DNA from 2 places in the Paenibacillus hubeiensis genome. Region 2 is predicted to be linked to the other one. Evidence: predicted binding sites of a transcription regulator. Region 2 holds the regulator's gene; the other holds the start of a gene.
What was found. The regulator CtsR, encoded in region 2, represses protease genes until heat stress. The targets are predictions, from matches to a motif close to ATGGTCAATAAAGGTCAAACA.
Positions count from the first base shown of each region.

Region 1: a site for CtsR is predicted at 4,489-4,509, ahead of clpP (ATP-dependent Clp endopeptidase proteolytic subunit ClpP). Genes of this name have one in related genera too.

Region 1 covers NZ_JAVYAE020000013.1:123,331-130,969, reverse strand. Annotated here, with positions in the region: gene whiA (DNA-binding protein WhiA) at 1-567, shown strand, start outside; gene RSX24_RS25335 (HPr family phosphocarrier protein) at 706-975, shown strand; gene RSX24_RS25330 (SIMPL domain-containing protein) at 1,123-1,878, shown strand; gene RSX24_RS25325 (PdaC/SigV domain-containing protein) at 2,260-3,357, shown strand; gene clpP (ATP-dependent Clp endopeptidase proteolytic subunit ClpP) at 3,801-4,397, opposite strand; tRNA gene RSX24_RS25315 (tRNA-Arg) at 4,576-4,650, opposite strand; gene RSX24_RS25310 (sugar-binding transcriptional regulator) at 5,088-6,113, shown strand; gene gap (type I glyceraldehyde-3-phosphate dehydrogenase) at 6,224-7,231, shown strand; gene RSX24_RS25300 (phosphoglycerate kinase) at 7,384-7,639, shown strand, end outside.
Region 2 covers NZ_JAVYAE020000024.1:54,897-62,535, forward strand. Annotated here, with positions in the region: gene radA (DNA repair protein RadA) at 1-1,341, opposite strand, end outside; gene clpC (ATP-dependent protease ATP-binding subunit ClpC) at 1,616-4,075, opposite strand; gene mcsB (protein-arginine kinase McsB) at 4,250-5,320, opposite strand; gene mcsA (protein-arginine kinase activator protein McsA) at 5,358-5,882, opposite strand; gene RSX24_RS30965 (CtsR family transcriptional regulator) at 5,905-6,366, opposite strand; gene RSX24_RS30970 (GNAT family N-acetyltransferase) at 6,800-7,639, opposite strand, start outside.

The sequences.
Region 1 (7,639 bases), on a different contig from region 2:
CGCGCATACCTTCGCGGGGCATTCTTGGCCGGGGGATCGGTCAACAATCCGGAAGGCTCCTCCTATCACTTGGAGATTGCATCCATGTACGAAGAGCACTGCCAGGCCTTGGTGGATTTGGCGAATGAGTTTCATCTGAACGCCCGGTGTATAGAAAGGAAAAAAGGATTCATCCTATACATCAAGGAAGGCGAGAAAATCATTGAACTGCTCAGCATCATCGGGGCGCATCAGGCGTTGTTCAAGTTCGAGGACGTACGCATCATGCGCGATATGCGCAACTCCGTAAACCGGATCGTCAATTGCGAAACGGCCAACCTGAACAAAACGATCGGCGCCGCGGTAAGGCAAATCGATAACATCAAGCTGCTGCAGAAGGAGATCGGCCTTGAAGCGCTGCCCGAGAAACTTCGGGAGGTGGCTGAAGTTAGGCTTGCGCATCCCGACATCAACCTGAAGGAAGTGGGCGAGCTGCTCAAAGGAACGGTAAGCAAATCCGGAGTGAATCACCGGCTGCGCAAGATCGATGAACTGGCTGAGAAAGTACGAAGTGAACGCCATGGTTAACGCGTGGAGGGAAGCTGCGGAATCTTTTGGGATTGTCCAATGTTTTTTTTGTAGTTTCCTTCACGGGTTAATGGTATAATTGCTATAAATATAATTGTGTATTTAATGTCCAGATTTCCTATAGGGGGGTAAGTTTATATGACAAAGCACCCGGTAGTAGTCCGTTTGAAAACGGGTCTCCATGCCAGACCTGCTGCATTGTTCGTTCAAGAAGCGAATAAGTATTCTTCTGAAGTGTTTGTTGAGAAAGAAGACAAGAAAGTTAACGCGAAAAGCATTATGGGGATCATGAGCCTTGCGATCAGCACTGGTACGGAAATCCAAATTAGTGCCGAAGGCGCGGACGCCGAACAGGCTGTAAACGCTTTAGTTAGCCTGGTAAGCAAGGAAGAGCTTGAGAACCAATAAGATAGCCTGAACGTAGGAAGAGGCCCCGAAAGGGGCTTTTTTTTGCGTTTAAGGGGATTGTCCTGCAACATTTTGGCAGTCGCTTCGTCTGTAGAAGTATCAAACCGATTCTGAAATGAAATAGTATACTTCGAGGAGGCTATTGTGATGGGTAAAACGTGGTTGAAACCGCTGGCTGTGGTAATGGTGGCAGGGACGTTGATGGTAGGAGGAACGGCTTGGGTAGCGCCTGGAAGTTATGCTTACGCAGCCGAGGTACAAGGAATACAGCAAAACACCATTAACGTTGTGGGTAAAGGCGAAATTCAGGTGAAGCCTGACGTGGCGTATTTGTCGATCGGCGTGAGCAGCACGGCAGAGACGGCTGCATCGGCGCAGAAAGCGACGGCTGCCAAAATCAACAAAGTGATCAACCTGTTGAAAAACACGTGGAAAATCAGTGCGGACGACATTAAAACCGATCAATTCTATGTACAACCAAACTACACGTATTCGGAGAAAGACGGGCAAAAAGTTAAAGGATATACGGCATACCACACGCTCTCCGTAACGTATCGCGAACTGGACAAGGTGGGTGAGCTGCTGGATGATGCTTCCCAAGCAGGCGCGAACAGCATCGACAACATCCGTTTCACGGTAGAGAGCCCGGAGAAATACGAAGCTCAAGTCATTGAAAAAGCTGTGGCCAATGCCGACGTAAAAGCTGCGGCGATCGCAAAAGCAGTCAAACGCCAACTGGGCTCGGTATTGTCCGTAACGCAAGGCGATGCGGTAGCTCCAGTATTGTATGCGACGGAAAGCTCCTTTTCCAAATCAAGCGCGGATGCTGAAGCAGGCACGGCTGTTGAAACAGGTCTGGTAAAAGTGAATACGACACTGAGCATTACGTATGAAATGAAATAGGAATTTCACACTAGGTAGGCCATTTTATGGACCATCGCTTCGGAAGCAGAATTCCGGAAGTTATGGTCCATTTATGTTGTTCGGAGGTGGTCGGACCGTTATCCTTCGAAAAATAACAGTGAGGGTTATCCTAGAAGGAATAGTTGTAAGAAGCTGCTGGATGTTGTGGGAAGTAATCCGGTCCATTGGTATCGTTTTTGTGCGTTTGTTCGTGACAAAATATTCATGAACGGCGTCCGGATCGAACAATATTGTAACTCGGGATGTAAACCTTTCCTGAATAGGGTTAATTATAATGAAGAGGTGAGCGTATGAGATATACGGTTCATCATTACATACGCAATATAACTCGATGGGATCATGGGAGAGGAGTTTTTATATATGACATCTTTGAAAAAATGGACAAGTGCGTTGTTGGCGGCAGGCGTAATGTTGGGAGGCAGCTCGGTATGGCTGGACCATTCCGTTCAGGCGGCATCGGTGACCTCGAAGGTATCAGCTCCTGCTGAAGTAACGTTGAAATCCGGCGGAAAAACACTCTCGCAAAAAGGGCTTCTGCAAAACGGTTCTACGTGGGTTTCCCTTACAGCCGTGAAAGATGTAGCGGGCGGCACGCTTAAATATGATGCAAAGAAGAAAGAGTATTCCCTCTCGGCAGCTAATAATACAATGAGAATCGTTAAATCGGATGGCGAGAACATCGTTTATGTCAATGACTACTATACGCCGGTGGAAGCGAAGCTGATTCAAGGTCGTTTGTACATTCCGTTCTCTGCCATGAGAGATTATCTGGGCGTACAGGGTGATTGGGATGTCAAAACCAAAACACTGACCCTGAGCAAAGTGAAGCAAAACAACATCGTTGTTAAATCGGCAACAACGAAAGTAACGTTGAAAAACGCCACGGTGGATATTAAGTACCCTCAGGTGAGCGGGCTGGCCAATGCGAACGCCGAAAAGGCGATCAATAAAGTGCTGAAGGACGAATCCGACGCGTTTGTGGCAAGCTTCAAAAATCAGGTTAAAGAAATCGGGGCGCCTGAAGCCAACCGCCCATACGGCTTCCAAAGCTCGTATGTGGTTACTTATAATGAAAACGGCGTGCTTGGGCTGATTACCGAACGTTATGAAGATTATGCGGGCGCACATGGCATGACGACTCGCACCGGTCATACGTTTGCGTTAGACACGGGCAAGGCATTGAGCCTCGATGACGTGCTGCAAAACAATGCTTCCATGCGTCAGACGATCGGCAAAAAGGTAGGGGAACAACTGAAAGCGCTGGGTGGTTACCTCGATGGCTACAAAGGATTGAACAAGGATCAGGATTTCTATGTAACGCCTACGGGCATCGTGGTCTTCTTCCAACTGTATGAGTACACGGCGTATGCGCAAGGATTCCCGGAATTCCCGTTTACGTACAAAGAAATCCTGCCGAAGGGCAGCGAGCCATTCAGCAATGTAAGTGCGGATAAATAAGTAGGCAGATCGTATGATGCGATTCGGTCATGTGTGAGTGAGTTGAATCGAATGTGAGATAAGGAGAAGGGCATTGGTTGCCGAACAGAAATGTTTGGTGGCCAGTGCTCTTTTTTTGAGGAACTTCATACACCTTATCGGTTCCAAAAACAGCTGGTTAAAATTCTAATGAACATCAGGATCGCTATTATGGTGAATTTTACTTTAAAGGTGATTTACTGGGTGAATAACGTGCCTCAGGTTCATTAAAGTTCTGTAAGGGCGAAATATCGGCGAATAACGTGTGTGAGGTTCGTAAGATATCACCTTTGTAAAAACGCATCAACTATGCGAAAAGGGCGTCTCCGTCACGTTGTTCACGTGCGGGGCGCCCTTTTGTTGGATCGTCTGTCAGCAAAATGCGACAAGTCGATCTTTAACGATTATAGATGTGGCACTGCGGCTTATACGCCTTGTGCACCTACGTTTTCGATAACTTTATCTACGATACCGTATTCTGCAGCTTCGGCAGCAGTCATGAAGTAGTCGCGGTCGGTGTCTTTCTCGATGCGCTCCAGCGGTTGGCCTGTGCGCTCGGCAATGATGCGGTTCAAGGTATCGCGCATTTTCAGGATGCGGCGTGCGCGAATCTCGATGTCGGAGGCTTGGCCTTGTGCTCCGCCCAGCGGTTGGTGGATCATGATTTCGCTGTTCGGCAGCGCGAAACGTTTGCCTTTGGCGCCAGCGTTGAGCAGGAACGCGCCCATGGATGCCGCCATACCCACACAGATGGTCGATACATCTGGTTTAATAAACTGCATCGTGTCATAGATCGCCATACCGGCTGTAATGGATCCGCCAGGGCTGTTGATGTATAAGTGAATGTCTTTCTCCGGATCTTCCGCAGTCAGGAACAGCATCTGTGCAATGATAGAGTTTGCGACAACGTCATTGACGTCGCTACCAAGGAAGATAATGCGATCCTTCAGCAATCTGGAATAAATGTCATAAGCGCGTTCGCCGCGATTGCTTTGTTCAACGACCATAGGAATGTAACTCACGTGAAAAACCTCCTCGGAAATGTGATGTTAAATTTGGTGGTTATATTTAAACTGTTACCGTATTAACCACATCATAAACAATTTCAATCAAAAAGTCAAAGAAAGTCAAACTAACTTTGAAAAAAAAGAAACCTCTCCGGTTTCACTGGTTAAACAACTTATGAAAGCAAAGTAAAAATGGCGCGCCCGCCAAGAATCGAACTTGGATCTCAGGCTTCGGAGGCCTACGTCATATCCATTGGACCACGGGCGCACAATCAATCAAATATGTGACAGCAATAATGATTATAGCTCATGACCCAATCAATTGCAAGCAGATGATTCGAAAGAAATCGTTTGGAATGTGCCGAAAATGATCATGCTGAAAATATGCGGATAAAGAACTGCTTTCGGTACATGCTATAAGAGGTTTGTTGATGTGCGGTCTCCTGGTTTGCAAGGGCGATATATAGATGGGAAAGCAGCCGATCTTCTATATATAGTATGCCGAATGCGGACTACAAGTTGCCGTGGCAGGATTGTGAAAAATTGCGCGTGAAAATGCCCTGAAACGGGATGAAATGGGCCTTTGAAACACTTGCATGTCGCGTCAGTTTTAGGTAGAATATACGTGGGACTTAAAAAGTTAACCCGGGACATTTTAGGGCCATGATATGAGCTTGGAACGAGAAGCTTGCGGGAGTGGAAAGCATGCGAAAGATTTTAGAAGTGCAAAAGCAGCTTCTGCCTGATCTCATGGATGTCTTGAAGAAGAGGTATACGATTCTCCACCAGATCATGTTATCGGATGTGATCGGACGAAGAACGTTAGCCAATTCCATGCAGATGACCGAGCGGGTTCTGAGAGCTGAGACCGATCTGTTGAAGGCTCAGGGACTAATTGAAATCGACAGTGCGGGGATGAAGATCAGCGAGGCGGGGCTTGAGTTGCTGCAGCAATTGGAGCCGGTAGCCAAAGAGCTGTTCGGATTGTCCGAACTGGAAGAACGCATCATGCAAGCCTACGGTCTGCAAAAGGTAGTCGTCGTTCCCGGCGATTCGGATGCCTCACCGCTGGCCAAGCGGGAATTGGGCAAGGCCGGAGCGAAAGCGCTGAGCAGTGTTATGAACGATAATGATGTTGTAGCTGTCACGGGCGGCTCAACGACGGCCGAAGTTGCGGAGCAATTGACGCTGCCGACCTCACTCAAAGGCGTCTGGTTCGTGCCTGCGCGGGGCGGGCTGGGAGAAAGCCTTGAAATTCAGGCCAATACGATTGCATCCACGATGGCAAAGCGGGCGGGAGCACAATACAAACTCCTGCATGTACCGGATTTGCTAAGTGATCACGCTTATGAATCGCTGATTCAGGACCCGAGCGTGCAAGAGATTCTGCAGCTGATCCGCAAATCGCGGATAGTCATTCACGGAATCGGCGATGCCGTGGAGATGGCGCGGAGGCGCAAGCTTGCACCGGAGATCTTAGAAGAGCTCAAGGAGCAAGGGGCAGTATCCGAATCTTACGGTTATTACTTCAACGATCAGGGTGAAGTGGTACATACCATGCTCACTCTGGGCATGCGGCTGCAGGATATCGAAAGGACGGACGTGGTCATCGGCATTGCGGGCGGCGCCAGCAAGGCAGCTGCCATTCATTCGGTGCTCCGGTTCGGCCAGGAAGATATTCTGATCATCGACGAGGCCGCGGCGAAAGTCATCGTCGCCGAGTTGGACTGATTGCTTTTCCTAGTCGTATCGTAATTCAGTTGTCTTGACGGACCTCACCGTCTGTCTTGAATATATAAAGCTTCATACAAAACTAATCAAAACTTGGGAGGAACTTACTCATGATTAAAGTAGGTATTAACGGTTTTGGACGTATCGGTCGTTTGGCATTCCGCCGCATTCAAAATGTAGAAGGCATCGAAGTTGTAGCAATCAACGACTTGACTGACGCTAAAATGCTCGCGCATTTGCTTAAATATGATACAACTCAAGGTCGTTTCGACGGCGAAGTTGAAGTACACGACGGTTTCTTCAAAGTGAACGGCAAAGAAGTTAAAGTTATCGCTAACCGTAACCCAGAAGAACTGCCTTGGGGCGACCTGGGCGTAGACATCGTTCTGGAATGTACTGGTTTCTTCACAACAAAAGAAGCTGCTGAGAAACACCTTAAAGGCGGCGCTAAAAAAGTGGTTATCTCCGCACCAGCTACTGGCGACATGAAAACCATCGTTTACAACGTAAACCATGACATCCTCGACGGTACTGAAACTGTAATCTCCGGCGCATCTTGCACAACAAACTGCCTGGCTCCTATGGCAAAAACACTGCAAGACAAATTCGGAATCGTTCAAGGTTTGATGACTACAATCCACGCTTACACTGGCGACCAAAACACGCTGGATGCTCCGCACCCTAAAGGTGACTTCCGTCGTGCTCGCGCAGCGGCTGAAAACATCATTCCTAACACAACTGGTGCTGCTAAAGCAATCGGTCTGGTTATCCCTGAACTGCAAGGCAAATTGGATGGTGCAGCTCAACGCGTACCAACACCAACAGGTTCCCTGACTGAGCTGGTAACGGTTCTGGAGAAAAAAGTAACGGCTGAAGAAGTTAACGCAGCAATGAAAGAAGCTTCCGATCCGCAAACTTTCGGATACACAGAAGACGAAATCGTATCTTCCGACATCGTGGGCATCACTTTCGGTTCCCTGTTCGATGCAACTCAAACTAAAGTTCTGACTGTGGGCGACCAACAACTGGTTAAAACTGTAGCTTGGTACGACAACGAAATGTCCTACACAGCTCAATTGGTTCGCACATTGGAGCACTTTGCAAAAATGATCAAGTAATATCTGCATCATCATAGAGCGGAAACAGAGCTATTGTTGTTTCCGCTCTTTATCTATCAACCTTTTGCAAATTTCTCAAAAACACCGGCATGAACAGGGCTATTCTGGCCCCATGATCATGCACAAAATACATGGGTGCGGAGGAACGACCAATGAACAAAAAAAGTGTACGCGATATCGAATTGAACGGTAAAAAGGTATTTGTACGTGTAGATTTCAATGTGCCGCTCGAAGATGGTAAAATTACAGATGACAAACGTATTCGCGAAACCCTGCCTACGATCAACTACTTGATCGAAAAAGGCGCAAAGGTTATTTTGGCGAGCCACCTGGGACGTCCAAAAGGCGAAGTTGTCGAGTCCATGCGTCTGACTCCGGCTGCCGAGCGCTTGTCCGAACTGCTGGGCA
Region 2 (7,639 bases):
TGCCACAGTATTCACACCGATCAACTGTATTCCGCGGGGATGCTTCCATCCCTTCAAACTTTTTTCGGGTAAAATGACCCGTTTAAATCCAAGCTTCTCCGCTTCCTTTACGCGCTGTTCTGCACGCGATACCGCTCTGACCTCCCCCGTCAGGCCGATTTCGCCAAAAATGACGTCATCCGGCTTGGTCGGCACATCCCGCAAGCTGGATGCTATACTGACCGCGACGGCCAGGTCAACAGCCGGCTCATCCAGACGGACTCCGCCCGCCACGTTCAGATAGGCGTCTTGCGTTTGCAAAAACATGCCCATCCTTTTCTCCAGCACGGCAATGATCAGGTTTAAACGATGATGATCGATGCCTGTCGCCATCCGGCGCGGGGATGGAAAGTGGGTTGCCGATATCAGCGCCTGCAGTTCCACAAGCATCGGCCGCGTGCCTTCCATGCTGGCGACGACGGTAGATCCTGCCACGCCGAGCGGGCGCTCCGACAAAAACAATTCGGAAGGGTTGCCCACTTCGCGCAGCCCATCCTCGCCCATTTCGAAAATGCCGATCTCGTTCGTTGAGCCGAAACGGTTTTTGACCGCTCGCAACAAGCGATACGTGTGGTGACGCTCTCCCTCGAAATAAAGAACGCAATCCACCATATGCTCCAGCAAGCGGGGACCCGCAATGGCTCCTTCCTTCGTAACATGCCCCACAAGTACGGTTGCAATGCCCTTGCCTTTCGCAATTCGCATGAATCGCGAGGTACACTCCCTGACTTGGGCAACGCTGCCGGGGGCGCTGGTCACCTCGGGCAAGTACACGGTCTGGATCGAATCGATGACAAGAAAATGCGGTTGGATCTGCTCCACCGCCTCTTCAACACGTTCCATATTCGTCTCGCATAAAACGTACAATTCGGGCGATAACGCATTGAGGCGATCTGCCCGCAATTTGGTTTGTTTCACCGACTCCTCTCCCGAAACGTATAACACCCTCAAACCTGAATGGGTTAACGCATGGGATGTCTGAAGCATCAGCGTGGATTTCCCGATTCCGGGGTCTCCCCCCACCAATACAAGGGAGCCTGGAACGATGCCGCCGCCCAGCACGCGGTTCAACTCACCGATGCCCGTATGCACGCGAGGTTCCTGGCCACTATCTATGTTTATGATGGGAAGGGGTTTATCTTTACTGTCAAACAGAGGTGAATTTCTCCCCTGCGTTTTGACAATTGTTTCCGTTTCCTCCACCATGGAGTTCCAGGATTGGCAGCCCGGGCATTTGCCGTACCACTTCGGGGCTTCGTAGCCGCATTCTGTACACTGAAACTTGGTCTTTGTTTTAGCCACTTCAGCCTCCTGAAAAGTTTTATTTTATTTCAACGTTTTGCATTTTTCGACGAATTTTGACCCGAACATCCTGACAGGCAGGCATACTAAAAGTTTACCATTGTTTGAGATTTTTCGTAAAGGATTATCGTAAACTTTACACATGTTGTTGCATAGCAAAAAGAGGCCCGCCAAAAATCGGCAGGCCTCTTTGTACTTAACGTCCGATCGGCCGAAGCCGAAAGGAATAACTTTATGGTCGGATCTAGGACGGAACCCGTCCATGAAGATCCGGTTATTTGGTTTCGATTTCCTCATTGGCAGGAGCAATTTCCTTTTTCGTAACCGACAGCTCGCCGTCTTTTTCATCAATCAACAACGAATCGCCTTTCTTTACGCTGCCTGTGAGCAATTCTTCGGACAGACGATCCTCGATGTGCTTCTGAATGGCCCGGCGCAATGGACGTGCACCGTAAGCGGGATCAAAGCCTGCTTTAGCCAGGAACGCTTTGGCCGAATCCGTCAATTCGAAGTCCACATCGTAATCACGCAGACGTTTGCGCAGTTCTTCGCTCATAAGAGAAACGATCTCGGCGATATGTTTCTCTTCGAGAGAATGGAATACGATGATTTCGTCGATCCGGTTCAAGAACTCCGGACGGAAGCTTTTCTTCAGCTCATCCATCACTTTGCCCTTCATGTTGCTGTAATCGGCGCCCGCATCCATAACCGCGGTGAAGCCGAGCGTGGAATTGCGTTTGATCGCTTCAGCTCCGACATTGGATGTCAGAATGATGAGGGTATTGCGGAAGTCGACAACCCGGCCCTTGGAATCGGTCAGGCGTCCATCCTCCAGCACCTGCAGCAAGATGTTGAACACTTCAGGGTGTGCCTTCTCAACTTCGTCCAGCAATACGACGGAATATGGTTTGCGGCGCACTTTCTCGGTCAGCTGACCGCCTTCTTCATAACCAACGTATCCTGGGGGCGCTCCGACCAGGCGAGCCGTGGAGTGTTTCTCGCCATATTCGGACATGTCGATGCGGATTACCGCATTTTCGTCACCGAACATCGCTTCTGCCAAGGCACGAGCCAGCTCGGTTTTACCGACCCCGGTTGGACCGAGGAAGATGAAGGAGCCCATTGGACGCTTCGGATCTTTCAGACCGGCACGTGCGCGGCGTACGGCACGGCTCACGGATTTAACGGCTTCATCCTGACCGATGACGCGTTCATGCAAAATTTGCTCCAGATTCAGCAAACGCTGAGTTTCTTCTTCTTTCAGCTTGTTCACCGGAATGCCGGTCCAGTTCGCTACGACTTGAGCGATGTCTTCCGGTGTTACTTCGGAATCGGTGCGTCCCTGTTTTTCTTTCCATTGGTTTTTGGTCAGATCCAGTTCTTCGCGAATTTTTTGTTCAGTATCGCGCAGCGCTGCCGCTTTTTCGAATTCCTGGCTTTGGACGGCTGCGTCTTTCTCCTTGCGGATATCTTCAAGACGGCCTTCCAGCTGTTTCAGATTCGGCGGAATGGTATACGAGTTCAGCCTTACTTTGGAACCCGCTTCGTCAATCAGGTCAATCGCTTTGTCTGGCAGGAAACGATCCGTAATATACCGATCGGACAGTTTCACGGCCTGTACAATGGCCTCATCCGTAATTTTCACGCGGTGATGCGCTTCGTAACGATCACGCAAGCCGTGCAAAATTTGAATGGCTTCTTCCGGAGAAGGCTGATCCACCGTAATCGGTTGGAAACGGCGCTCCAACGCAGCGTCTTTCTCGATGTATTTGCGGTACTCATCCAGCGTTGTTGCCCCGATGCATTGCAGCTCACCGCGTGCCAAGGCCGGTTTCAGGATGTTGGAAGCATCGATGGCGCCTTCGGCTCCACCTGCACCAATCAGGGTGTGCAGCTCGTCAATGAACAGCACGATGTTGCCTGCCTGACGAATTTCGTCCATGATTTTTTTCAAACGATCTTCGAATTCGCCCCGGTATTTCGTACCTGCAACGACCGAACCCATATCCAGAGTCATTACGCGTTTGTCTCGCAGCGTTTCCGGAATTTCGTTATTGATGATTTTTTGGGCAAGGCCTTCGGCAATCGCCGTTTTACCTACGCCCGGCTCCCCGATCAATACCGGGTTGTTTTTGGTGCGGCGGCTCAACACCTGAATTACGCGTTCGATTTCCTTGCTGCGGCCAATAACCGGATCAAGGTTGTTTTCTTTCGCGTATGCCGTCAAATCGCGGGCCAAGCTGTCCAGCGTTGGCGTGCTAACGTTCGCAGGTGCTCCATTATGGCTGGATACCGCTTCGCTGCTGCCAAGCAATTGCAATACTTGCTGACGAGCCTTGTTGAGGCTAATACCCAAATTGTTGAGCACACGTGCCGCAACGCCTTCACCCTCGCGGATCAGACCAAGCAAAATATGTTCTGTGCCCACATAAGTGTGGCCCAGCTTGCGTGCCTCATCCATGGACAATTCGATCACTTTTTTCGCACGAGGCGTATATGCAATGTTCGTAGGCTGCTCCTGGCCGCGGCCAATCAGCGTCTCTACTTCATCTTGAATTTTTTCCAATCCGAGTCCCAGGCCGATCAGCGCTTTGGCCGCAATGCCTTCGCCTTCTCGAATGAGGCCGAGCAAAATATGCTCTGTACCGATGTTATTGTGACCGAGACGGACAGCTTCTTCCTGCGCGAGTGCGAGCACCTTCTGGGCCCGTTCCGTAAATCTTCCAAACATCATATCTCCTGCACCTCCATGGTTTTGGATATAAGCGGGACCATTCTAATTTAAAGGCTCCGCTGTAGTAATCTTTGTTGTGATGCTTTTTTGCGGCCATATGCCGCGAATAATATCATTATATAAAAGCCGCTTTAACGCGGACGTGAAACCCAAATCGATTCTCTGGTGAAGCTGTTAGGAATTTTTGGTTGTACTGATCGTATCACGAATCAGCTGCGCACGGTAGATGTCCCGTTCATCCGCTCGCATGTCTTCCCCGAACGTTTTCTGCAAAAAGCCGGGTTGCGTCATGACGTTAAGCTCATTCATGACGGGGATGGACAATCCATCAAGGAGGCCAAGGTCCACACCCAACCTGACGTCGGAAAGGCGCTGTGCCGCTTCTTTGGAATCCATGACAGCCGCATAGGACAAAATACCGTAAGAACGCATCACCCTATCCGTGATTCGCAGCCTGGAGTCCGTCATCAAACGTTTTCTCGCTGTACGTTCATGCTCGATAATTTGGAGCACCACGCCGTGCAGATTGTCGATGACTTCCTGCTCCGTCTGTCCAAGCGTAATCTGGTTGGAAATCTGGAACAGGTTTCCCATCGCCTCACTGCCTTCCCCATAGATGCCTCGTACGGTAAGCCCCACTTGGGAAACGGCCGTCAAAATACGGCCAATCTGCTGTGTCATGACCAGTGCAGGCAGATGCATCATGACCGATGCTCTGACCCCTGTGCCTACATTCGTCGGACAGCTGGTCAGATAACCTCTTCGATCATCGAAGGCATAATCCACATGGGCTTCAAAAGCATCATCGATCGAAGATGCCCTCTCCCACGCTTCCTTCACCTGAAACCCCGGATAAAGACATTGGATGCGCAGATGGTCCTCTTCGTTAATCATGATGCTGATGGATTCATCCTCGCTCAGAATGACGGCGCCATTTCTGGACTCGCTCGCCAAGCTGGGACTGATCAGATGTTTCTCGACGAGCACCCTTTTATCAAGGTCAGGGACATCTGCCAATTCCAACGTGTGGAAGTTGGCAAAAGCCCGAATATCATCATGTTGAAGCACTTCGCTCAGTTTGTTCAGCACTTCTTCGGATTGCTGGTTGGTGGCCAGCATCGGAAACGGATAGTGCTGCAGGTTGCGGGCGATTCGAACGCGGCTGCTGATGACGATTTCGGAATCGGCTGCATCGCTTCGCATCCAGTCGCTTAGTGCCTGTTCCGTGAAGCGCAGACTAGGCATTTGCATATCCCTCCTACTCATGACTCTTGACCAAACTTTACTCCTGGGCCAGCCGTTTTTCAAGCTCCCGGATCTGATCGCGGATCCCCGCGGCGGCTTCGAATTCCTCTCCGGCAATGCTTTCCTGAAGGTCCTTCTTCAGATCGGCGATTTGCCGTTTCAGCTTGATGCGCCCCCCCGCTCTCGCAGGGACCTTACCCACATGAGAGGTGCTGCCATGCACCCGCTTGAATAACGGATCCAGCCGACTGTCGAAATATTTATAACATGAGCTGCAGCCGAATCGGCCGATTTTGCTAAACTGTGAATAGGTCATTCCGCACTCTTCGCATCTCAGCGATTGTGGAGAGGATGCGCCTGCGGAGCCGTTTTTGCCGGCAGGATCGAAATCAAGCAACCCCGACAACAGGTTGTGAATCGAGAATCCGCCTGCTGTTCCAGGGATAATCTCCCCTTTTTCGCGAGCACATGACTCGCAAATATGAAATTCCGTCTTTTCTCCATTTACGATTTTCGTGAAATGAAGTGTCGCCGGACGTTTGTTGCATTCCTGGCACAGCATAATGATGTACCCCCCAAACGTTTTATTTACCGAGCAACGAGATGATCATTGCTTTCAACATTCTGGCACGAATTTGATCCCGGTAAGGAAGTTTGACCATTATAATTTCCCTCGACATCGCGGCACGCATTAAAGCTGCCTCCCGCTTGCTCAGGAAACGCGCTTCCTCAAGTTGATAAATCAGCCCCTCAGCCGCCGTCTGCCCGATCTCCTCGCCTATGCTATGGTGCAAATGGTGATGTAGGTCCGAATGTGCGGGCAATTCGATCCGTTGTATCCGGACATAACCGCCGCCACCACGTTTGCTTTCGACCAGGTAACCTTTTTCGAGCGTAAAACGCGTGCTGATGACATAGTTGATCTGCGAAGGCACGCATGAGAATTGATCAGCAAGGTCGTTGCGCTGAATCTCAATCATCCCCTCGGGACTTTCATGCAAAATACTCTTCAGATATTGTTCGATAACATCAGAGATATTACGCATCGACTCATCCTCCACTGTTTGAAACGTTAAGTCAATTAGGACCCACACGCCCCCACAGAGTACAACCTCTCCCCCATTTTAACCATTCAAGGAAACAACGAATCTGCATTCCAAGCCGGCAACCGGTGGGTGAGGACGCTTGAAGTTCTGATGGAAATTCGCCTTATCACCACAAGATCAAGGCTGATTTCGACTTTCAGTTGACTTTGACTTTCTTTGACTTTGTTTACATTATAACATATTCTGTGGTTTTGCCAAGAGGGGTCTTCCTTCATTTTTTACGATTTTACACGAAATATTCCGCATATACAAAAAAACCTCTCTCCATCGTGGAAAGAAGTCCTTTTGTCTTCCATTTTCTCCGTATCTCTCGTTAAGCGCTCCATGCCCCAATCGGGAATTCCTCGCTCCCCACCGTTTCCGGCAGGACATCTCAAAAAAAGTCCAGCAGATACGTCTCCCTATTCGGAATGGCCCGTTCCAGTGCGGCCACACTCTCCGTATTGCCTTCAATACGACCCATAGCCAACAGCTCCGAAGGTCTTTTATAGCCCAAAAGCATCGTTGTTAGCGTCTGAATGCTGACCTTGACGTCTTGGCCGTTCGCGTTCGTTTCTGCAGAAGACTTCCAGATGGAGGCCGTGCCGTTTAACGCAATATTCAATTCCCATACGCCCTCATTCCACGGAGCATGTTCGTCCTGGACTTGAAGCATAAGGCGAATCGGGGAATCCAGGTCTGCAAAAGGGTACTGCGATACAAACTGCTCCACGCTCACGATTCGCGCCATAAAGTATGGAACGATCTCCTGCTGGATTCGCGGATTATCCAGTCGAAAAGCAAGATCATCGCTCGCAGGCGCCTGAAGCGTCACCTCTTCGATCATGGAATCGTGGTTGGCAATGAATGTCCAGAGCCCCTGTTTCGCTTCTTCGTTCAGGCAGACCATCTCATCGATGGTAAACTTGCGATCCTTCACCTCGTATAAAACGTAGCCCTGCGGTTGTTTGGCTGCATCGTAATACACGGCCTTCTGGCTGGTACCTTCCGTCAATACGGAGTACTCCCACCAATTTCGATCCCGAACGAGCGTTCCGTTAAACCGGCTTGCGTAAGCCTGGTATATCGTATCGAGCAGTTCGAGCTCAGGCTCACCCCGACGAATCGTACCAGGGGTCTCCTTCTTTGCAGGCAGATGCGTTACCGGGACTCGATACTTCTTGTATTCGATGTACGCTTCCCATCCGTATTTGCGGTAAAAGCCAAATGAAAA